DNA from 2 places in the Microbacterium pratiae genome. Region 1 is predicted to be linked to the other one. Evidence: predicted binding sites of a transcription regulator. Region 1 holds the regulator's gene; the other holds the start of a gene.
What was found. The regulator LexA, encoded in region 1, represses DNA repair genes until DNA is damaged. The targets are predictions, from matches to a motif close to TCGAACANNTGTTCGA.
Positions count from the first base shown of each region.

Region 2: the regulator LexA is predicted to act here: its motif matches at 2,575-2,590, upstream of AA0Y20_RS03990 (Rv2578c family radical SAM protein).

Region 1 covers NZ_CP154843.1:1,737,123-1,749,100, forward strand. Annotated here, with positions in the region: gene AA0Y20_RS08105 (class I SAM-dependent methyltransferase) at 1-556, opposite strand, end outside; gene hflX (GTPase HflX) at 642-2,159, shown strand; gene AA0Y20_RS08115 (prolyl oligopeptidase family serine peptidase) at 2,308-4,224, opposite strand; gene lexA (transcriptional repressor LexA) at 4,294-4,959, opposite strand; gene AA0Y20_RS08125 (LysM peptidoglycan-binding domain-containing protein) at 5,216-5,572, shown strand; gene AA0Y20_RS08130 (histidinol-phosphate transaminase) at 5,644-6,729, shown strand; gene hisB (imidazoleglycerol-phosphate dehydratase HisB) at 6,726-7,331, shown strand; gene hisH (imidazole glycerol phosphate synthase subunit HisH) at 7,328-7,990, shown strand; gene priA (bifunctional 1-(5-phosphoribosyl)-5-((5-phosphoribosylamino)methylideneamino)imidazole-4-carboxamide isomerase/phosphoribosylanthranilate isomerase PriA) at 8,047-8,793, shown strand; gene AA0Y20_RS08150 (SseB family protein) at 8,777-9,559, shown strand; gene AA0Y20_RS08155 (DUF1844 domain-containing protein) at 9,600-10,004, opposite strand; gene infC (translation initiation factor IF-3) at 10,265-10,891, shown strand; gene rpmI (50S ribosomal protein L35) at 10,936-11,130, shown strand; gene rplT (50S ribosomal protein L20) at 11,163-11,543, shown strand; gene AA0Y20_RS08175 (TrmH family RNA methyltransferase) at 11,622-11,978, shown strand, end outside.
Region 2 covers NZ_CP154843.1:834,615-846,592, reverse strand. Annotated here, with positions in the region: gene AA0Y20_RS04005 (ECF transporter S component) at 1-330, shown strand, start outside; gene AA0Y20_RS04000 (M15 family metallopeptidase) at 441-1,712, opposite strand; gene AA0Y20_RS03995 (NUDIX hydrolase) at 1,777-2,301, opposite strand; gene AA0Y20_RS03990 (Rv2578c family radical SAM protein) at 2,599-3,660, shown strand; gene AA0Y20_RS03985 (DEAD/DEAH box helicase) at 3,926-6,262, opposite strand; gene AA0Y20_RS03980 (efflux RND transporter permease subunit) at 6,784-10,278, opposite strand; gene AA0Y20_RS03975 (fluoride efflux transporter FluC) at 10,400-10,786, opposite strand; gene AA0Y20_RS03970 (fluoride efflux transporter FluC) at 10,783-11,244, opposite strand; gene AA0Y20_RS03965 (dihydroxyacetone kinase family protein) at 11,304-11,978, shown strand, end outside.

The sequences.
Region 1 (11,978 bases):
AGACGCTGTACCCGTCGTCGAAGGTCGAGGCCAGCCAGCGCTGCAACGAGTCGGACCCGAGGTTGCGCTGCACGACGAGCCAGGCGTCGCTGCGCTCGGCGAGACGGGGGATCCACCGCTGCAGCATCCCGTGCAGCTCGTTCTTGCCGACGCGGATCGGCGGGTTCGACCGGATGGTCCGGAACACGACGTCGTCGGGAACATCGTCGGGCAGAACAGCGTTGACGTTATCGAGTCCCAGATCCGCGGCGTTGCGTCGCACCAGGTCGAGGGCCCGTTCGTTGACATCGACGGCCCACACCGTGGCGTGAGGCGACTCCAGAGCCAGCGACAGCGAGATCGGCCCCCAGCCGCAGCCGAGGTCGAGGAAATCCCCACCGGGCGGTGCCGGCGGGGTGTTGGCTAGAAGTACCCCTGTGCCCGAATCCACGTGGTCAGGGCTGAACACCCCGCCCGCGGTCGTGACCTCGACGGCATGGCCCGCGAGGGTCACGCGGATGCGACGGAGGTTCTGTTCGCTGGACGGGGACGCGCTGAAGTAGTGATCGCTCCCCATGCATCCGAGCGTATCGGAGCCGGACGTACCGGCGGGAGACTAGAATTCACGGATGCCCGGGCACGGGCATCCCGGGAAGAGAGTTATGACGCAAATCACCACCCCCGACGGCGACGGCGACATCGCGGTGGACCCGGTCGATCGCGTGCTCGCGAGCGCGGAGACGCGCTCGTCGATCCGCGTCTTCGGTGGCGCGCAGGCGCTGCAGGACGAGGCGACCGTCGCGTACGGAGACACCGACGGCGACCAGTGGGACCGCGAGGAGCGCGCTGCGCTGCGCCGCGTCCCGGGCCTGTCCACCGAGCTCGAAGACGTCACCGAGGTCGAGTACCGGCAGCTGCGACTCGAGAACGTCGTGCTCGTCGGCGTGTACCCCCAGGGATCGCAAGAGGATGCCGAGAACTCGTTGCGCGAGCTCGCGGCGCTGGCCGAGACTGCCGGCGCGGTGGTTCTCGACGGCGTGCTGCAGCGCCGACCGCATCCCGACCCCGCCACCTACATCGGACGCGGCAAGGCCGCCGAGCTGCGTGACCTCGTCGCCGCGGTCGGCGCCGACACCGTGATCGCCGACACCGAGCTCGCACCGAGCCAGCGGCGCGCCCTCGAGGATGTTGCGAAGGTCAAGGTCATCGACCGCACGACCGTCATCCTCGACATCTTCAGCCAGCACGCGAAGAGCCGCGAGGGCAAGGCCCAGGTCGAGCTCGCGCAGCTGGAGTACCTGCTCCCGCGTCTGCGCGGCTGGGGTGAGTCCATGAGCCGTCAGGCCGGTGGCCAGGTCGGTGCCGGCGGCGCGGGCATGGGCTCGCGCGGGCCCGGTGAGACGAAGATCGAGCTCGACCGTCGCCGCATCCGGACCCGCATGGCTCAGCTACGCAAGCAGATCCGCGAGTTCGCGCCGTCGCGTGAGGCGAAGCGTGCCGAGCGTCGTCGCAACACGATCCCCTCCGTCGCGATCGCGGGGTACACCAACGCCGGCAAGTCCAGCCTGCTGAATCGTCTGACGAGCGCGGGCGTGCTCGTCGAGAACGCGCTGTTCGCGACGCTGGACGCCACGGTGCGCCGGGCCGAGGCCGCCGACGGTCGCGTCTTCACGCTCACCGACACCGTCGGCTTCGTGCGGAATCTGCCGCATCAGCTCGTCGAGGCCTTCCGGTCGACGCTCGAAGAGGTGTCGGGTGCGGACGTCATCGTGCACGTCGTGGACGGATCGCACCCCGATCCTGCCGCGCAGCTCGCGACGGTCCGCGACGTGATGGGCGACGTGGGCGCCCGCGCGACGCGCGAGCTCGTCGTGTTCAACAAGGCCGACCTCGTCGACGACGATGCGCGGCTGCTGCTGCGCGGACTTGAGCCGACGGCGCACTTCGTGTCGTCACGGACCGGCGAGGGCGTCGAGGAGCTTCGCGCCGCGATCGAGGACGCACTGCCGCTGCCCGCGGTCGAGGTGCGCGCCCTGGTGCCGTACGACCGGGGCGACCTGATCTCGGCCGTGCACGAGAGCGGCCACATCGTCGCGACCTCGCACGAGGAGGACGGCACGGCCGTGCACGCGCACGTCTCCGAGCGCCTCGCGGCCGAGCTCGCGCCGTACGCCGTCTGACCTCCGCCCGCACGCCGTCCGACCGCCCGCCCGTCTGCGATACACCCGCAGGACCTGCGGTGCGGGAGTCGTGTCGGCTGATGGCAGGCGCCTCACCAGCACCACCGACCCGACGGATGTATCGACGCCGTCGGGTCGGTAGCCGGTTTCAGCCGAGCTCGAGCGGCGCGACGCCGGGAGTGTCGAAGCCGAAGACCTGACCGAGGAAGGCCAGTTCGCTCTCGAGGGCGTGGACGATGGTCTCGGTGCGTCGGAATCCGTGTCCCTCGCCCGCGTACAGGACGTAGGCGTGAGGCACGCCCTGCGCGACGAGAGCATCGCGGATGGCCTCCGCCTGCGCCGGGGGCACGACGGCGTCCTCGTCGCCCTGCAACAGCAGCAGCGGCACCCGGAACCTCTCGGCGCGGCTCAGCGGCGACCGCTCGATGTAGACGTCCTCCGCTTCGGGGAGCGGGCCGATCAGCCCATCGAGGTAGCGCGCCTCGAAGTCATGCGTCTCGGCCGCCAGGGCGCGCGCGTCGCCCACGCCGTACCGTGAGACGCCGGCGCCGAACACATCCGTTCCGACGAGCGCGGCGAGGACCGTCCAGCCGCCCGCGGAGCCGCCTTCGATCGCGAGACGTGACGGGTCGGCGAGTCCGTCGCCAGCGAGCCCCCGTGCCGCTGCGGCGACGTCGTCGACGTCGACGACGCCCCACTGCCCCTTCAAGCGTTCACGGTAGGAGCGGCCGTATCCGGTGGAACCGCCGTAGTTGACGTCGAGCACGCCGATCCCGCGGCTCGTGAAGTAGGCGACCTTGCTGTCCGCGGTGCCACCCACGTGCGAGGTCGGGCCGCCGTGGACCCAGACGACGTACGGCGGCAGTTCGTCGGCCGCGGCGGTGACGTCGGGGTTGGTCGGCGGGTATGCGAAGGCGTGCACGGGGCCGTGGGGTCCCTCGGTCGTCAGCTGTCGGGCGTGGGGGATCCATGCCTCGTCGACCTCGGGAGCGCCGCCCCGCACCGCGGTGACCTCGCCGTCGTCGAGGTCGACGAGCCACAGGCCCGTCGCACCGGGCATGGTGCCGCTGACGAGGGCCCCGCCGCCCCGGACATCCTCGATCTGAAGCCGAGCGGTCGCCGGGAACGGGAGGGGCACCGCGCCCCCATCCCGGTCGACGATGACGAGCTGATCCGACCCATGGGTGCGGACGGCGACGACGCGTCCGTCGTCGAGTGGGGCGTACCAGCGGCTTCCGAGCACCCACAGCCCGCCGCCCGTGTCGGCATCGGCGGGTGAGACGGCCGTGGGTGCGGACTCGGCCCGGGGATCCACGCGGTAGAGGTTCCAGCGCCCTGTCGGCTCATCGATGAGCAGGAGGTCGCCGTCCGCGGTCCACTCCGGTTGCAGGGCCGCTGTGCTCCCGCCGGCGACCTCACTCACGCGGTCGGGTGTGGCGAGATCGACGACGCGGATGCGGGTGCGGTCCCACGGCATGTCGGGGTGATCCCAGGCCACCCACGCGAGGCGTGCGCCGTCGGGCGATAGCGCGGGCTGGGCGACGAAGTCGCTGCCGCCGGCGAGCTCGGTCACATCCGACGTTGCGGCCCCCGCGGCGTCGCCTGCCCCGTCGATGCGCACGACGTGCCGCTCGGGTGTCGCGCCGGGTCGCTCGCGCTCGCGGATCGCGAGCAGCGTGCCGCTCTGCCAACGGAGGCCGCCGAAGTGGGTGCCCTCCTCGTCGGGAGTGAGCGCCTCGGGCTCGCCGCCCGGGCTAAGACGCCGGACGCGCTGGTCGGATTTGTCGACGAAGAACAGCACGCCCTCATCGGAGACCGTCCAGGCGCCGCCACCGTACTCGTGGACGCGGGACCGCGCGTTCCAGGGTGCCGGCAGCACGACCTCCACCGTGCCGTCCGAGCGGCGTCGCTTGACGGCGACGCGGCCCGCCTCGTCCGGCAGAGACTCACCCCACCAGACCTCGTCGCCGGCGAAGCTCGCTCCGTCGAGGCGCAGCGACGATGCGCTCGCCCACGCGGCGGTCAGGGGAGAGGGCCAGGAACCGTAGGGGAGTTGCTGCGACATACCGCCACGCTACGCGAGGCGCGGCATCCCACGACGAGACGACGGGAGAGGATGCCGCGCCGGTGCGCGTCAGACGGTGCGGAGGACGGCCACGACCTTGCCCAGGACCGTGGCGTCATCGCCGAGGATCGGCTCGAAGGCGGAGTTGCGGGGGAGGAGCCAGGTGTGGCCGTCGCGCTGACGGAGCGTCTTCACGGTCGCTTCGCCGTCGAGCATGGCCGCCACGATCTCGCCGTTGTCGGCGGTGGCCTGCGTGCGCACGACCACCCAGTCGCCGTCGCAGATGGCGGCGTCGATCATCGAGTCGCCGACGACCTTGAGCATGAAGAGCTCGCCTTTGCCGACGAGCTGACGCGGGAGCGGGAAGATCTCCTCGACCTGCTGGTCGGCGGTGATCGGGACGCCGGCGGCGATCCGGCCCACGAGCGGCACGAGGGCGGCGTCGCCGACGGAGGGCGCGGCGTCGGCAGGGTTCTCGCCCGACGTCCCCGGGAGATCGATCAGGACCTCCATCGCGCGGGTCTTGCCGGGATCGCGGCGGAGGTACCCGCTCAGCTCGAGCTGGTTCAGCTGGTGCGTGACGCTGGACAGCGATTTGAGCCCCACGGCGTCGCCGATCTCGCGCATGCTCGGCGGGTAGCCGTTTCGGGCGATCGCGTGCTGGATCACCTCGAGGATCGCGAGCTGCTTGTCGCTCAGATTCTTGCGTCGTCGCGTCTGCGGTTTCTCGCTCATACCGCCGGTCTCCTGTCGTCGCGCCCCGTCCCCGACCCGATGTCGGAGGTTCGTGGTGGGCTCTCGCTGTCGAAAAGGTAGCCCGATACGACGGCGACATCACGGAACGCTCCGCGTGTCTCTTCGATCGGTCTCCGATTTCGGTGGGTGGTTGACACCACACAATATCGAAGATACGTTCGGAACCGAAGTTCGCACCCGTCTCTCCCGGCCGAGAGGCGGGGGCGAATCTTCCTACCGCTCCCGAGGAGATGTCATGACTACGATCGATGCCCGCTTCGCACCGGCCCCCCGTACCCGCCTGCGTCTGACGCGCCGCGGACGCCGCGTCGTCGCCACGATCGCCGCTCTTCCGGCGGTCGTCGCGGTCACCGCGGCCGTGCTCTCCGGCGGAGGTGCACTCGCCTCCAACGAGGCCGGCGCTCCGGCGGGGTCGTTCACGACCGTGACCGTCATGTCCGGCGAGTCCCTGTGGTCCATCGCAGAAGAGGTGGCCCCGGCGGCCGACCCGCGCGACGTCGTCGACGCGATCATTCGTCTCAACGCGCTCGGCTCCGGTCAGCTCGAGGCCGGCCAGACTCTCGCCATCCCCGCCGAGTACGCCGCCAGCTGACGTCGGCGTCCGTCGCGCCGTTCCGAGCGCTGCGGCCATGACAACCTCCCGCGCGGCCTAGCATGGGTGGGATGAGCCCGAGTCTGGATGATCTGCCCCTCAGAGACGATCTGAGAGGCCTCACCCCGTACGGTGCCCCGCAGGCGCCGCTCCCGGTCGCGCTGAACGTCAACGAGAACACGCACCCCGTTCCCGAAGAGGTAGCGGACGACATCCTGGATGCCGTGGCTCGTGCCCTGCGCGACGTCAACCGGTATCCGGATCGCGAGTTCACACACCTGCGCGAGTCCTTCGCCGAGTACCTCGGCCACGGCCTGACGTCCGACCGCATCTGGGCGGCGAACGGGTCGAACGAGGTCCTCCAGCACCTGCTCCAAGCCTTCGGCGGACCCGGCCGGACGGCGATGGGCTTCGGCCCCACGTATTCCATGTACCCGCTGCTGACCCGCGCGACAGGCGCGCAGTACGTCGCCGGTACGCGCGGCCCCGACTTCACGCTCGATCCGGCCTCCGCCGCAGCCCAGGTCGCCGAGCTGCGCCCGGACGTCGTCTTCCTCTGCGCCCCGAACAACCCCACCGGCACACCTCTCGGCCTCGATGTCGTCGCGGCGGTCTACGACGCGACCGACGGCATCGTGATCGTGGATGAGGCCTACCAGGAGTTCGCCCCGCGAGAGAGCTCCTCCGCCCTGACGCTGCTCGGTGAGCGCGAGCGGCTCGTGGTCTCGCGCACGATGAGCAAGGCGTTCGCCTTCGCCGGCGCGCGTGTCGGCTACCTCGCGGCGGACCCGACGCTGATCGACGCTTTGCGTCTCGTGCGTCTCCCGTACCACCTGAGTGCCCTGACCCAGGCGGCGGCGACCGCTGCCCTGTCCCACTCGACGACGATGCTGCGCATGGTGGACGAGATCGTGGCGCAGCGCGACCGGATGTCGGCGACGCTCGACGCCCTCGGCTATCACTCCTACGAGAGCTGGACGAACTTCGTGCTGTTCGACGGCATCGACGATCCGGCGGCCACCTGGCAGGCGCTCTACGACCGCGGCATCCTGGTCCGCGACGTCGGCATCCCGCACAGCCTGCGCGTCAGCGCCGGTACGGAAGACGAGACGACCGCGTTCCTCGAGGCACTCGCCTCGATAGACTCGGGGGCATGACCAGCCCCCGAACGGCCAGCATCCGTCGCGCCACGAGCGAGTCGAGCGTCGAGCTCGAGCTCGACCTCGACGGCACCGGGATCAGCACGATCGAGACGACCGTGCCGTTCTTCGACCACCTGCTGACGGCGTTCGCGAAGCACTCGCTCACCGACCTGACCGTTCGCGCCACCGGCGACACCCACATCGACGCGCACCACACGGTCGAGGACGTCGCGATCGTGCTCGGGCAGGCGCTGCGGTCCGCGCTGGGCGACAAGTCCGGCATCTCCCGATACGGCGACGCCCTCGTCCCCCTCGACGAAGCGCTCGCTCAAGCCGTCGTCGACATCTCGGGGCGTCCGTACCTGGTTCACACGGGCGAGCCCGAGGGCTACGAGTACCACCTCATCGGCGGACACTTCACGGGGGCGCTCGTGCGGCACACCTTCGAGGCCATCGCCTTCAACGCGGGCCTCACGATGCACGTCACGGTGCTGGGCGGTCGCGATCCGCACCACATCGCCGAGGCGGAGTACAAGGCTTTCGCGCGCGCATTCCGTCAGGCGAAAGCCCTCGACCCGCTCGTGCACGGCATCCCCAGCACGAAGGGCGCCCTATGACCGAGGGCGACACGACCGAGAGGGCGCCGCTCGTCGCCGTCCTCAACTACGGGTCGGGCAATGTCCACTCGGCCGTCAAGGCGCTGTCCGCCGCGGGGGCCGACGCTCGTCTGACGTCGGACCGGGGCCTGATCCGCGATGCCGACGGGCTTCTCGTGCCCGGCGTCGGCGCGTTCAGCGCGGTGATGACCGCGCTGCGCGAGAGCCGCGGAGACGAGATCATCGAGCGTCGCCTGGCCGGCGGACGTCCTGTGCTCGGCATCTGCGTCGGGATGCAGATCATGTTCGGCAACGGCGTGGAGCGCGGTGAGGACACCCCGGGCCTCGGCGAGTGGCCCGGCACCGTCACCGAGCTGCAGGCGCCGGTGCTTCCGCACATGGGCTGGAACACCGTGCGTGCGGGTGCGGGGTCGACCCTGTTCGACGGCCTGGAGGACGAGCGCTTCTACTTCGTCCACTCCTACGGTGCCCAGGACTGGTCGCTCGAGGTCATGAAGCCCTTCGCCGAGCCGGTGCTGACCTGGTGCGACTACGGCTCGCCGTTCCTCGCCGCGGTCGAGAACGGGCCGCTCTCGGCCACGCAGTTCCACCCCGAGAAGTCCGGCGCCGCCGGCATCCGACTGCTCTCCAATTGGATCGGCGCCCTGCCGCGCCACTAGTCTCCCTCTGGTGCGCTCGCGTGGACGAGCGTGCATCCCGACACCCCTGGAATGTGATGAACGACTTCGCGTCCACCCCCGAACTGATCCTCCTGCCCGCCGTCGACGTCGCCGACGGGAAGGCCGTGCGCCTGACCCAGGGCGAAGCCGGTAGCGAGACGACCTATGGCGACCCCGTCGACGCGGCCCTCGCCTGGGCCAAGCAGGGCGCCCAGTGGATCCATCTCGTCGACCTCGACGCCGCTTTCGGCCGGGGCAACAACACCGCCGTGCTCCGCAAGGTCATCAAGCAGGTCAAGGGTGTGCAGATCGAGCTCTCGGGCGGCATCCGCGACGATGCGACGCTCGAGGCGGCCCTCGAGAGCGGCGCGACGCGCATCAACCTGGGCACCGCCGCGCTCGAGAACCCCGAGTGGGCTGCCGACGTCATCGGCCGTTACGGCGACGCGATCGCGGTCGGACTCGACGTCCGCGGCACGACCCTCGCCGCTCGCGGCTGGACCCGCGACGGCGGCGATCTGTGGGATGTCCTGGCGCGCCTCGAAGACGCCGGCTGCAGCCGCTACGTCGTCACCGACGTGACGAAGGACGGCACGCTCCAGGGACCGAACATCGAGCTGTTGCGCGAGATCACGTCGCGCACGCCGAAGCCGGTCGTCGCATCGGGCGGGATCTCCAGCCTCGACGACATCGCCGCCCTGCGCGAGCTCGTGCCGCTCGGCGTCGAGGGTGCGATCGTCGGCAAGGCTCTCTACGCCGGCGCCTTCACGCTGGCCGAGGCGCTGGATGTCGCCGGGGACTGACGACGGCTGCGGCCACGCGGCCGATTCGGCCGGCGTCCCCTGGGAGGGCCGCAGCTTCGAGTCGAACCCGCATGCCGGTGACGACGGCTCCGCCGATCCGGCGCTGCTCGCCGCACTCGAGGCGTTTCGCGCCGGATCGGGCGATGCCGTCGCGGTGGTCGAGGCGTATCGCACGGCGCGGTTGCTGATCCCGCTCGTCCCCGAGAAGGGCGATGAAGGCGTCGGTCCCACGGGGCTGCGCGTCGACAAGACGCAGGAACTGTCGATCGTGACGGTCGCCGCGCCCGACGGTCGGCGGGTCCTGCCCGTCTTCACGTCGGTCGGGGCGCTGGCGCGATGGGACGCCGTCGCCCGCCCGGTGCCGGCCGACGGTGTGCGCACGGCGATGGCGGCAGCCTCGGACGACACCGATCTGATCGTGATCGATCCCGGCTCCGAGACGGAGTTCGTGCTGCGACGCCCCGCCGTCTGGGCGATCGGTCAGGGCCTGCGCTGGGAACCGGCGCCGGTCTCGCCCGAGGTGTTCACCGCTCTCCAGGCGAGCGTCGGGGGAGAGCTCGCGGTGCTCGACCTGTCGGTGGCCGCGGGCGATCCCGACGCGAGGATGCGCGGACCCGAGCTGGTCGTGCGGCTTCATCTCATCGACGGACTGGATGCCGCCGAGCTCGACGCCGTGCTGTCGCGGCTCGCGTCTCGCTGGGCCGCGGACGACCGCATCGCCGTGCTCGTCGACTCGCTCACCGTCAAGCTCGTCCGGGCCTCCTGAAGCGGGTTCCGGGCCCGGTGCGGCCGAGCCCGGAACCGGGTCAGTTGACGGGGCCGGTGAACTTCTCTCCGGGCCCCTTGCCGATCGGGTCGGGGATCGTCGACGCTTCGCGGAACGCCAGCTGAAGCGAGCGCAGGCCGTCGCGCAGCGATCGTGCGTGCATGTCGCTGATCTCGGGAGCACCAGCGGTGATGAGCCCGGCGAGAGCGTTGATGAGCTTGCGGGCCTCATCGAGGTCGAGCTGCGTCGCCGGGTCGTCGGCGAGCCCGACCTTGACCGCGGCGGCGCTCATGAGGTGGACGGCGGCGGTCGTGATGACCTCGACCGCGGGCACGTCGGCGATGTCGCGGGTGGCGGCGGAGGCGGCGCGCTCCTGCTCCTCCCACCGCTGGCGACGAGCCTCGTCGTCGGTGAAAGTGCTGTTCTCGGCGGGGTTCGTGTCCACGTGTCGCTCTCTGCTAGACTGTGCGGGCACCGGAGTGTTCTACTCCGGATCGAAAGAGGATCACATCCCACCCGCGCTTGCCGTTCCAGGCTACCGGGTCATGCACTCCGCTCCGTCCGTCTCACCACGGCCGGAGTAGCCAGGGTGCGGAACACGAATGCCGACGCACGCGCGTCGTGCGGGGTGGATGCGATGCTCTTCCGCCCGGGTGGCGTCCTCGCCTCCCGGTGGCCACCACCGCATGAACAGGAGTTCCGCACATCAGCGATCCCCGCACCAACGACCGCATCCGCGTCCCCGAGGTTCGCCTCGTCGGCCCCGCTGGAGAGCAGGTCGGCGTCGTCCGTATCGAGGTCGCCCTGCGTCTGGCGCAGGAGGCCGAGCTCGACCTCGTCGAGGTCGCCCCGAACTCGAAGCCGCCCGTGGTCAAGATCATGGACTACGGCAAGTTCAAGTACGAAGCGGCTCAGAAGGCCAAGGAAACGCGTCGCAATCAGGCCAACACGGTCCTCAAGGAGGTCCGGTTCCGTCTGAAGATCGAGGCGCACGACTACATCACCAAGCTCAAGCGCGCCGAGGGCTTCCTCCAGGCGGGCGACAAGGTGAAGGCGATGATCCTGTTCCGCGGTCGTGAGCAGTCGCGTCCCGAGCAGGGTGTGCGCCTGCTCCGCAAGTTCGCCGAGGACGTCGCCGAGCTCGGCACCGTCGAGTCGAACCCGACGATCGACGGTCGCAACATGGTGATGGTCATCGCGCCGCACAAGAACAAGTCCGAGGTGAAGACCGAGCAGAACGCCCAGCGTGCAGCCAACAAGGAGGCAGCACGTCAGGCCCGCTCCGGTGACGCACCCGAGACCGAAGACGCCGCTCCCGCCTCGGCGGAGTAGCCCCCAGACTCCCGCCTCGCGGGATACACAACGAAGGAAGAGACATGCCGAAGCAGAAGACCCACTCGGGTGCCAAGAAGCGCTTCAAGGTCACCGGCAGCGGAAAGATCAAGAAGCAGCAGGCGAACCTCCGCCACAACTTCGAAGGCAAGCCCACCAAGCGCACGCGCCGTCTGTCGGCCGACAAGATCCTGGCTCCCGGCGACGCGAAGGTCGCCAAGAAGCTCCTCGGCATCTGAGCGCTGCTGCGCACGAATAGGAAACAAACGAAATGGCTAGAGTCAAGCGGGCCGTAAACGCCCACAAGAAGCGTCGCGTCATCCTCGAGCGCGCGTCCGGTTACCGCGGACAGCGTTCGCGCCTGTACCGCAAGGCGAAGGAGCAGGTCACCCACTCGCTCGTCTACGCGTACCGTGACCGTCGCAAGCGCAAGGGCGACTTCCGTCGTCTGTGGATCCAGCGCATCAACGCCGCTGCCCGTCAGAACGGCATCACGTACAACCGCTTCATCCAGGGCCTCGGCCTCGCGGGTGTGCAGGTCGACCGTCGCATGCTCGCCGAGCTCGCCGTGAACGAGCCCGCCGTCTTCGCGTCGCTCGTGGCGACGGCCAAGGCTGCTCTGCCGGCCGACGTCAACGCGCCCAAGGCCTGATCGGGTCTTCGCGTTCCACGCACCGCACGAAGGGGCGTCCTCCGAGAGGAGGGCGCCCCTTCGCCGTATGCTGAAAACGTGCTCGAGAACCCCCGGTCGCCCCGCGTTCGCGCCGTCGCCAAGCTGACCAAGCGCAGCGCTCGTCAGGAGACCGGCCTGTTCCTCCTCGAGGGACCGCAGGCTGCGCGCGAGGCCCTGGCCTACCGTGCCGACACGCTCGTCGAGATCTTCGCGACGCCGAGCGCGATCGAACGGCATCCCGAGCTCGCCGCGAGCGCCCGGAGGGCCGGCGTCGACGTCGTATCGGCGAGCGAGGCCGTGCTCGAGGCGATGGCCGACACGGTGACTCCGCAGGGGATCGTCGCCGTGGCACGTCAATCGCCGTCGTCTCTGGAAGAGATCTTCGCCGCCCGGCCACGCCTCGTCGCGATCTGC
Region 2 (11,978 bases), 900 kb from region 1:
GGACTCGTGCTTGCGCCGTTCTTCACGATCGGATCGGTCGCGACGATGCTCTACTGGTCGTTCTTCCCCGAGCTGCCGTTCCTCGCGACGCTCTACCGACGCTGGAACACCTGGCTGCACTACGCGGGGGCCGCGATCATCGGCGCGACGTACCCCGTGTTCGCAGCGCAGTCGTTCGATCTGTGGAGCATGACCGCGCCCGTGCTCATCGGGTTCGTCGCACTGTGCATCGCCAGCTGCGTCGGAGCGACGTGGCTCGGCATCCTGATCGGCGACCGCCTGCGTGCCGCGGGCGTCGCGACCCTGGCCCGCCGCCGCACCCCCGCCTGACCCCCCCTCTCCCTTCCGTCGACTCGCCAGAGAATGCGGATGCGGGGGGTGCGGCATCCGCAGAACCTGGCGAGTCGACGAGCGGGCGCGGGCGCGGGCGCCGGGCCGGGTCAGTCGGCGTAGGTCGGGGCCGGAGGCATCCCGAAGAAGTCTTCGAGGGTGCGGTAACCACCCTCGGCGTAGAGTGCGGCGAGCTCGGGGCCGATGTAGCGCAGGTGCCAGGGCTCATACTCGTAGCCCGTGGTGTCGGTGAGTCCGTCGGGATAGCGAATGATGAAACCGAAGCGGTGCGCGTTCGCGGTGACCCAGTCGGATTGCGCGGTGCCGCCGAACTGCTCGATTGCTCCGCACCCGCCGTCGCAGGCGACGACGTCGACGGCGAGGCCGGTCTGATGCTCGCTGTGACCGGGGCGGGCGCTGGTGAGGTCGGCGTTGCTCTGTCCGAGCTGACCGACGTAGTTGCGGTACGTCGACACCTGGGAGTCGTACGAGCGGAATCCGCTGTTGACCCCGATCGTGCCCGCGCCCTCGTCTCGAGCAGCGGCCACGAGCTGCGCGAGCGCGAGCGCCACATCCGCCCGCATGTGCCCGCCGCTCGTCCGCTCCACGCCCTCGGCCCGCGCTTGCGGCTCAGGCCAGTAGTCGATCGGATCGAGCGCGTTCAGCTTGTTGACGACGACCCAGGTGCGCCCCGCCTCGTGCAGGTCGACGCAGGGGGCGGCACCGGCCGCGACGGCAGCGCGGAAAGGCTCCGCGCCGCCCGCCGCGGCGAAGACCTCCGCATCGGATCCCGATGCCACAGCCTGCGTGAAGGCCTGCGCGGAGCAGATGTCGGCCGTGCCGGCGGCATCCTTCGCCGCGTCGTCAACGGCGTGGTCCCCGGCAGCGTCGCCGGACTGCGCGGGCGCGGGAATCGACGACGCGTTGGGCACGACAGCTGCGCGGTCGCCGAGAAGAGCGGCGACCGGGTCGGTGGGAGCGTCGTTCGATCCGCTGAGCGCCGACGTGATGCCGGCGGTGCCGGCGACGACGAGTCCGACGAAGGCGAGCGCGGCAACGGCCGCGACAGCGCGGCGGCGGACGTAGACGGATGCCGGCAGGCGCACGGATGCCGGCAGGGCATCGGCCTCGGCCGATCCGGGCTCAGGTGATCGGCTGTGCGGTGATCGACCTGTCGGCGCCGGTGCGAGGTCGTCGCGCGGGCGGGCGGTCGCAGACCCCGAAGCGGCGGCCCGCTCACGCAGCTCGCGCCGCGAGGGAAGGGGTCGCGCCTCCGTCGACCGCTCGCGTCGCGAGCGACGCGTCTCGGAGTCGGTCGGGTGCACCACGACCCCCATTCTGCCCTGCAGGTTCGGTGCGGCTCCGATCTCAGCGCGGTTCATCCGCGAGCCGGGGTGCTCCTGCCGTCGAACAGGGCTCGGAGTCCGTCAGGCGCGATCGCCGTGCTCACGCTTCCGCGCGACCCTTCGTCGCCGCCGCGGCAGCCGGTGCGAGCAATTCGCGCGCGATCGCCTTCACGGAGGGGAACGCGTCGAGCTCGTCGATCTCGACGCTCGAGAACCAGCCCGCGTCGTGAACCTCTCCGGCCGCGGGCATCAGGGCGCCGCGCTCCGACGTGTGCAGCACGAAGGCCATGTCCATATGGATGTGCGCGGGTTCGCCGGGGCGCTCGGGGATGAGCTGATAGCTCATGCTGATCGGGAGGCCGAGCTGCGCTTCGGTGCGACCGTCCGCAGAGAGGTCGATGCCCGTGTGCGGGCGCAGCACGGCTGCCACGCCGGTCTCCTCGAACACTTCTCTGACGACCGCCGCCTGGGGCGTCTCGTCCTCGTCGACATGACCCCCCGGCGGAAGCCACTTCGCGAGCTTTCTGTGATGGATGAGGAGGATCCGGTCCTCGGCGGGATCGAGCACGTAGCCACTGACGGTGAACTGTTTGGCGTACGACGCGGTGCGATCGATGATCGTCATCGTGCGGCACCGTTCACGCTGGCGCTGACGACACGTCGGATTTCATCCTCTCGGACGAACCGCGGACGCATCGTCGTCATCAGCGCGCGGCCTCGATCCGGCGCGCAGGCGCCACCCACCCCGGCGTATCGCGCCCTCGTCGCCCCTGACGTCGATGTCACTTCACACTCCCCCATCCGCTCGCGGCCTCGGCGATTCCGGCGCGGCGACCTGATCGTCGCCTCACCGGCACCCGAGCATACGAGTGTTCGGGTGTTCATGTTTGACAACGCTTCGAATCTCTGTTCGAATCTTCTCATGCGATGGCAGGGGCAGCAGATGGGCGTGGCGGATGCCGCTGCGCTGCCCGGCCTCGAAACGCTCAACGGCCTGGTGCGCTCGGTGACGACGCCCGAGTTCGCAGGAGTGACCTTCCACGAGGTCATGTCGCGCTCGGCTCTCAACCGGGTCCCGGGCCCGTCGGCGATGCCGTTCGACTGGACGGTCAATCCCTACCGGGGGTGCACGCACGCCTGTGTCTACTGCTTCGCCCGCGGCACGCACGAGTACCTCGACATGGACGCGGGAGCCGACTTCGACTCGCAGATCGTCGTCAAGCTGAACGTCGCCGACGTACTTCGCCGCGAGCTCTCGAAACCGACCTGGGCGCGCGAGCAGGTCGCTCTCGGCACGAACACCGACCCCTACCAGCGTGCGGAGGGCCGCTATCGGCTGATGCCCGGCATCATCACGGGACTGGTCGACAGCGGCACACCGTTCTCGGTGCTGACGAAAGGCACCCTGCTGCGCCGTGACCTGCCGCTGCTTGCCGAGGCGGCACGCTCGGTGCCCGTCGACCTCGCGATGTCGATCGCGGTACTCGACGAGCCTCTCCGGCAGCTGCTCGAACCCGGCGCGCCGACATTCGCAGCTCGCCTCGACACCGTTCGGGCCGCCAGCGCCGCCGGCTTCCGCGTCACCGTCTTCCTCATGCCGATCGTGCCGCACCTCACCGATTCGACCGAGGTGCTCGACGACGCCCTCGACCAGATCGCGGATGCCGGTGCCGCCCGCGTCGTGTACGGCGCGATGCACCTGCGGCCCGGCGTCAAGCCCTGGTTCCAGCAGTGGCTCGCGCGTGAACGCCCAGACCTCGTGCCGGTGTACCGAGGCCTGTACCCCGGGGCCTCGGTGCAGGCGCCGCAGGGCTACCGGCGAATGCTCGCGGCGCGAGTCCGTCCGCTGCTCGCACGGCATCGCCTTCGGGGCGGGCTCGAGGAGGAAGAGGCCCAGCCGAGCACCCGGCGATTCCGTCCCGGACCGGTGGTCACGACCTCGCGCGGCCGCGCCGCCGCGGCATCCGCTCCCACGCTCTTCTGACAGAAGCAGCACAGCGGCCCGGGTTTCGCGCTGCGGGGCGCTGCGGATCGGAGCCGGGAGTGCGAGCCAGGACACTCTCCCGCGCTGCCGGGGTGTGGTCCCGAGATCAGGCTCAACCCGCGGGCGGCTCCCACCGCTCAGCCTCTCAGGGCCCTCAGCCTGCGCACGGCACGCGAACCGCGAGCGACCCGCCGACGGAAACGCCCCGCCGACCGCCACGACCGTCGGGTCGCAGCGCTCGGCGGGGCGTCTACGGGGCGTCAGCTCAGGCGTCGACGTTCGACAGTTGGCGGCCCGAGACCTCCTCGAGGATGTCGTCGCCAGGGCGGACATCGTCGAACGGCGCGTCGATCTCGGCACGCTCGAGCATCTCGGTCATGCGACGGCGACGCTGACGCGTGATCAAGGTCACGACCGATCCCGAACGACCGGCGCGGCCCGTGCGGCCTGCGCGGTGCAGGTAGGTCTTGTACTCGTCGGGCGCGTCGGCCTGGATGACCAGATCGATGTCGTCGACGTGGATGCCGCGGGCTGCGACATCCGTCGCGACCAACACTCGCACCTTGCCGTCGGTCAGGCGCTGCAGGTTGCGCGTGCGCTTGCCCTGGTTGAGGTCGCCGTGGAGCGCGACCGCCGCGATCCCGGCATCCTCGAACTGCTCGGCGAGCATCTCCGTGTAGGCACGGGTGCGCGCGAAGACGAGGGTCTTGCCGTCGCGGTCGACGAGCGAGTTGAGGATCTCGGCCTTGTCGCGGTGATCGAGGACGAGCACGCGGTGGTCGATCGTGGAGGTGTCCTGGCTCTCGCCCGCGACCTCGTAGACGGCGGGCTCGACGAGGAACTCGTCGACCAGAGCCGCGACCTCACGGTCGAGCGTCGCCGAGAACAGCAGCTTCTGCGCGCCGTCCTGCACGAGGCGGAGGATGCGCTGCATCGGCTCGAGGAAGCCCAGCTCGCTCATGTGGTCGGCCTCGTCGAGGACGACGATGCCCACCTCGGACAGGTCGAGCTTGCCCTGGTTCTGCAGATCCTCGATGCGACCGGGGGTGCCGATGATGATGTCGACGCCCTTCTTGAGGGCTCCGACCTGACGCGCCTGCGGCACTCCGCCGTAGATCTGCGTCGTGAACAGGCCGACGCTGCGCGCGATCGCCTGGACGGTGCGGTCGATCTGCAGCGCGAGCTCGCGCGTCGGGGCGAGGATCAGGGCCTTGGGTGAACGCCCGAACTCACGGCGCTTGCCTGCCTGGCTGCGCAGGATCGACTCGACGAGCGGCGCACCGAACGCGATGGTCTTGCCCGAGCCGGTGCGGCCGCGGGCGAGGACGTCCTTGCCCTCGAGGATCGGCGGAATGGTGGCCGCCTGGATCGGGAACGGGGATGCCGCACCGAGCGCCTCGAGCTGACGCACGATGTTGTCGCCGAGACCGAGGTCGGCGAACGACGACTGGGCGACGGATGCCGCGTCGACGGCCTCCGCCTGCAGACGCTCGTGGACGGTGTCGACGTGGTCCTGGTGGGCCTTCGACTTCGTCTCGGCGTTCCAGTCCGACCGGTTCGGGCGGTCGCCGAAGTCACGGCGGGGTCGGTCGTCGCGGTTGGGACGGTCCGAGAAGTCACGACGCGGACGGTCGTCGAACGAACGCGCGGGACGATCACCGAAGTCACGACGCGGACGGTCGTCACGGTTGGGACGGTCCGAGAAGTCACGACGGGGCCGGTCGTCGAACGAACGAGCAGGACGGTCGCCGAAGTCACGACGCGGACGGTCGTCACGGTTCGGGCGATCACCGAAATCGCGACGGGGGCGATCGTCGAACGAACGAGCGGGACGATCGCCGAAGTCACGGCGGGGCCGGTCGTCACGGTTGGGGCGGTCCGAGAAGCCACGACGGGGACGGTCGTCGAACGAACGAGCCGGACGGTCATCACGACGCGGACGGTCATCGCGGTTCGGACGGTCCGAGAAATCACGACGCGGACGGTCATCGAACGAACGAGCCGGACGGTCATCACGACGCGGACGATCGTCACGGTTCGGACGGTCCGAGAAGTCGCGACGCGGACGGTCGCCGAACGAACGCGCCGGGCGGTCGCCGAAGTCACGGCGGGGACGGTCGTCACGGTTGGGACGGTCCGAGAAGTCGCGACGCGGACGGTCGTCGAACGAACGCGCCGGACGATCGTCACGACGGGGACGGTCATCACGGAACGAGGGCCGCGCGTCGCCGAATGTGCGACGGTCATCGCGGGGCTGCGCCTCGTAGGGACGCCGGCCACCGGCATCCGATCGCCGGTCGTTGCCGTAGCCGCGCTGCTCGCGAGACGCGCGGTCGTCACGACCGCCGCGGTCATCGCGGGCCTGCGAGCGGATGCTACGGGCTTCGTCGCGACCGGCCCGCTCCTGCGAGGACCAGCGGTTCTTGCGACCGGTGTCTTCGGTCTCCGCGCGATAACCGCGGTGCCCGGGGCTCTTGCTGCCGGGGGTCCCCGCCGACGACTGTCCGGGGCGACGCTTCGCGTCCTGGAACGAGGTCTTCTTGCCGTACCGGGGCTCGAAGTTCTGAGCGCGGCCGCCGGCCGGCTTCTTGTTCTTGGGCATGGGTGTGTCCTTCTGGGTTCTCTGCACGAGAACAGCGCCCGCGCGCACGCGAGCAAACCCGGACATCCGTCGGCCGGGGGCCATTCACATGATGGTCATGCGCGCCGATCGGCGCTCACCATCGGCCCCATGGACTCACAAAACCTGTCGCGATCACGCGCTGCCCAGAGCCGACGGCCCCACGATACGGCATCCGCCTGAGAATCCGCCCGCACCGGCCAATGCTCCGGTACCGGCCGGCGAATGCCGCGCTGAGCCTGACGACAAGACGGCCCGGCGAGAACCGGCTCGGGCAGCGCGGGCTCGAGGCGCGCCCCTCGCCAGCCCGAGGCGTGCCGCGAACATGCCAGGCAGTCGTTACCTGGCCCGTGGCGAGATTCGGGATGGACTGAGCCTGTCGACGGGACGACTCGAGCCCCGCAACCCTGGCCGCCGCGCCCGCAGCAGGTCAGCGCGGCGCGGCTCTGGCGCAGGCCGAGCCCGGCCCGAGGCCCGAGGCCCGAGGCTCGAGTGTGCCGCGATCAGGCCAAACGGCGGCGACGGGGTCCGCGAGACGGTCCGGGGATGCGCTGAGCCTGTCGACGGGACGGCCCAGTCCCCGGCTCACCGGAATCCACCGACTCACCGGCACCCGCACCGGCACCCGCACCGGCACCAGCACCCGCACCGGCACCGGCACCGGCACCGGCGACCTCATCGTCATCCGGCGCGACCGGGATGACGAGGTGCGTCGGCGCGTCGGGCGAGCCGTCGACCGGCACGACGAGGTGGGTGGGTTCGGCCGTCGCCGCTTCGGCGAGACGTCGTTCACGGCGGGTCATCGGCGTGGCGGACGCCTCATCCCCGTCGGCCCCGGCGACCCCGGCAGCACCAGCCCCGGCAGCACCAGCCCCGACAGCACCAGTCCCAGCCCCAGCACCAGCCCCCGCGTCACGGCGACGCCGCGCCGCGCGGCGCTCGCGCGCACCCTCGACGAGGTTGTAGAGGGTCGGCAGCACGAGCAGGGTCAGCAGCGTCGACGAGATGAGTCCGCCGATGACGACGATCGCGAGGGGCTGCGAGATGAATCCGCCGTGACCGGTGATTCCGAGGCCCATGGGCGTCAGGGCGAAGATCGTCGCGAGCGCGGTCATGAGGATCGGCCGCAGACGACGCGATCCGCCGGCGATCGTCGCGTCGTGGGCCGACAGCCCCTTCTCGCGATACTGGTTGACCAGGTCGATGAGCACGATCGCGTTGGTCACGACGATGCCGATGAGCATCAGCACGCCGATGAGCGACGCGACGCCGAGCGGCACGCCCGTCGCGATCTGCAGCAGAATCGCGCCGGTCGCGGCGAACGGCACCGAGATGAGCAGCAGCAGCGGCTGCCGCAGCGACTTGAAGGTCGCGACCATCACGATGTAGACGATGAGGATGGCGGCGAGCGCGGCGAGTCCGAGCTGCGCGAAGGCGTCCTGCTGCTGCGTGAGAACACCGCCGATCTCAGCGTCCGCGCCCTGCGGCAGCTCGACCGTGTCGAGGGCATCGGCGACCGTCGCGGATGCCGCGTTGAGGTCGTCACCCGAGGGCGTCACCGTGACCGTCGCGGTGCGCTGACCGCGCTGCGTCGTGATGGAGGTCGGGCCCTCGCTCTGCTCGACGGTGGCGACGTCCTGCAGCGGGATGGGGCCGCCGGCCGTGGGGATCGTCAGCTGCCGCAGCTCGTCGATCGACGCGGGCGCCTGCGACGCCGCGAGATAGACGGTGAGCGAGGTGTCGTCGATCTCGACGGTTCCGATCGACTGAGGCTGCATCGTGCCCGAGACGATGCCGCCCACCGCGACCTCCGACAGGCCGCGGGATGCCGCCGCGTCGCGGTCGACGGTCACGGCGATGTACGGCAGCGAGGCCGAGAGGTTCGACGTGACCTGGCTGACGCCGTCGGCATCCTGCAGCGACGCCACGACGGCGTCGGTCGCTTCGCGCAGCGCGGTCTGGTCGGGCGCGGTGACATCGATCTCGATGTCGCTCGAGCCGAAGCCGCCTCCGCCCGCGGCGATCTGGATGTCGCCGACGCCCTCAAGGTCGGCGACGGCGCGCTGCACGCGGTCGCGCACGTCGAGCTGGTCTGCCGAGCTGTCGGTCGTGATGGAGTAGGTGACTCCGCCGCCGCCGCCCGAGAAGGCGTCGCGCAGCTGCGATCCGGACGAGCCGATCGACACCTGCACGGCGTCGATGCCGTCGAGTCCGGTGATCGCGTCTTCGACGCGCTGCGCGGCGGCATCCTCCGCCTCGAGGGATGCTGCGGGCCCGAGCGTCTGCGTCATGGTGAAGGTGTTCTGACCGGAGTCGCCGAGGAAGTTCGTCTTCATCAGCGGCACGGCGGCGAGGGTGCCGCCGAGCACGAGGACCGCGAGCACGAGGGTGACGGCCGAGTGACGCAGGGTCCAGCGCAGGATCGGCAGGTAGGCCTTCTGCAGTCGCGACGGCGGGGCCTCGGGGTCTTCGGGGTCGATGCGCCGGCCGTCGGGGGTGACGACGGGCTTGCCGGGACGCAGGAACCAGTACGCGAGCACCGGCACGATCGTCAGCGAGACGAACAGCGAGGCCGACATCGCGATGGTGACGGTGAGGGCGAAGGGCCGGAACAGCTCGCCGGTCAGGTCGCCGACGAAGGCGATCGGCAGGAACACCGCGACGGTGGTGATGGTCGACGCCGTGATGGCGGCGGCCACCTCGCGGACGGCCAGGGTGATGGCCGCGAGTTTGTCGGCACCCTCGACGTAGTGCCGCTTGATGTTCTCGATGACGACGATCGAGTCGTCGACGACACGGCCGATGGCGATCGTGAGGGCGCCGAGGGTGAGGATGTTGAGCGAGTAGCCGAACGCCTGGATGCCGACGAAGGTGATGAGCACGCTCGTGGGGATCGAGATCGCGGTGACGATCGTCGAGCGGACCGAGAGCAGGAAGACGAGGATCACGAGCACCGCGAAGACGAGGCCGAGCAGACCCTCCTGCGCGAGCGCCTCGATCGACTGCTCGATGAAGGGGGCCTGGTCGAAGACGACCGTGAACTGCGCTTCACCGCCGAGGTCGTCCTCGAGCGTCGGCAGGGCGTCGAGCACACCGCGTGACACGTCGACGGTGTTGGCGGCGGGCAGCTTGGTGACCGCGATGGTGAGGGCCGGCTCGCCATCGACGCGTGAGATGGAGGTGATCGGCGAGGGTTCCTGCGTGACGGTGGCGACGTCGCCGATCGTGGTCGTGCCGTCGGCGAGCTGCGCGGCATCCGTGGGCACAAGCGGGAGCGCCGACAGCTCGTCGACCGAGGCGATCTTCGCGCCGGTCTGCACCGTCAGCGACTGGTCGCCCTCGGTGATCTCGCCGCCGGGGAAGAGCACGCCGTTCTGGTCGAGCGCGTCGCGGATGGCCTGCTGCGTGAAGCCCGCCTCGGCGAGCGCGGTCTGGTCGGGAGTGATCGTGATGCGCTCGACGCGGCCGCCGACGACCTGGGCGGCGTTGACACCGTCGACGTCTTCGAGGTCGGGGATGACGGTGCTCTCGAGCCGCGCCTGCACCGATTCCGCGTCGTCGTATCCGGTCACGGCGAGCTGGATCACGGGAAGGTCGTCGAGCGAGAAGCTCAGCACGTTCGGCGTGACGCCGTCGGGGAGCTGGCTGTCGATGCGGTTGATCGCCTGCAGGATCTTCTGCTCTGCGGTGGCCAGGTCGGTGCCGTACGTGAAGGACGCCTGGATGATCGAGGCGTTCGTCGAGCTCGTCGCGGTCGTCGACTCGAGCCCGGGCACGCCCTGGATCGCGGTCTCGATCGGGGTCGACACATCTGTGTTGACGACCTCGGGCGACGCGCCGGGGTACGTCGTGACGACGGAGAGCTGAGGCAGCTCGATCGACGGGATGAGCTCCTGCTTGAGGTTCGTGAGCGCGAGGCCGCCGAACACCGCGGCGACGATCGTGATGAGCGCGATGAGAGCGCGGTTCTTCAGGCTCAGGACGGCGAGTTTCGACACGGGTTCCCTCGGGCGCACCGGACCGGCGCAGGTAGGTGTGATGCAGGCGAACGCGATGCGCTCGTCGATACATGGATGTATCGACTTCAGTATCCCACGGGGTCACCGACGCAGCGTGGGCTCAGCCTGGGAGCAATCCCCCGATGACGATGCCGATCGCCGCGGCGACGACAGCCATGGCGAAGGTGCCGACGAGGTTGACGATCGCCCAGTCGCGCCGGCCTCGCCGCATCAACTGGATCGTCTCGACCGACACCGTGCTGAACGTCGTGTAGCCGCCGAGCAGGCCGATGCCGAGGACGGCGAGCCAGTCCGGCGCGACGAGCGTTCCGAGTCCCGTCAGGAGCCCGAGCAGTCCGGATCCGGTGACGTTGATCACGAGGATGCCGATGGGGAAGGCATCGCGGCGCCCCGGTGTGAGCAGGGCGTCGATGACGTACCGGATGCCGGCGCCTGCTCCGCCCGCGACGATGAGCGCCACGAGCATCCCGCCGCTCACCCCGTTCACGCGGCATCCGTTTCGGGGCGGGTGCCGAGGGCCAGTCCGAGGGAGGCGGCGACGAGCCCACCGGCGAGACTGACGGCGATGAGCGCGAGTCCGACGATCGGCGCGGCGGTGGCGACCTGGATCGATTGCACGGCGAAGGCGCTGTAGGTCGTGAACCCGCCGAGCACGCCGGTGCCGGCGAAAGCACGGAGCCGCGGCCGGGTGGCAGCCCACCGCCCGACGACGACGCCGAGCAGGAGCGATCCGAGCAGATTGCATCCGAGCGTGACCGCGGGCACCACGAGGGGGTGGGTCCATCCGGTGACCGGAAGAGTGAACGCGGCTCGCACGGCGACGCCGACCGCACCGCCGATCACGACGAGGACCAGCGTGAGCGGCGAGATGCGCACCCGCTCGACCACGTCGCCACCGTAGACCCGGCGAGCGGTCGGCGGAGGCCGCCACTCCGGGTCGCACATCGGCTCATTTCCTATAGGATCGACGAAAGGTTCACTCCCCCATCGCAGAGGAGAGCGCAATGACGCGTCTGTTCAACGACCCCGACGAGTTCGTCGAGGATTCCGTCGCCGGCTTCGTCGCGGCATCCGCCCGATGGGTCCGCCCGGTCACGGGAGGCGTCGTCCGTTCGACCCGCGGCTCGGAGCCGACGGTCGCTGTCGTCGTGGGGGGCGGCAGCGGCCACTACCCCGCGTTCGCCGGCCTCGTCGGTCCCGGCCTCGCGCACGGCGCGGTGATGGGCAACGTGTTCGCGTCGCCGTCGGCGCACCAGGTGCGATCCGTCGCGAAGGCGGCGCACGAGGGCCGCGGTGTGCTGCTCAGCTACGGCAACTACGCCGGCGACGTCCTGCACTTCACCCAGGCGCAGGATCGCCTTCGCGAAGCGGGCGTCGACTGCCGCACCGTGACGGTCACCGACGACATCTCCAGCGCGCCCGCGGGCGAGCGCGAGAAGCGGCGCGGCATCGCCGGCGACCTCGTCGTGTTCAAGATCGCCGGCGCCGCCGCTGAGGAGGGCCTCGACCTCGACGACGTCGAGCGCCTCGCACGGCTTGCCAACGACCGCACCCGCTCGCTCGGCGTCGCCTTCGGCGGCTGCACTCTCCCGGGCGCCACCGAGCCGCTCTTCACCGTGCCCGAGGGACGCATGGCCGTCGGCCTCGGCATCCACGGCGAGCCCGGCATCGACGAGGTC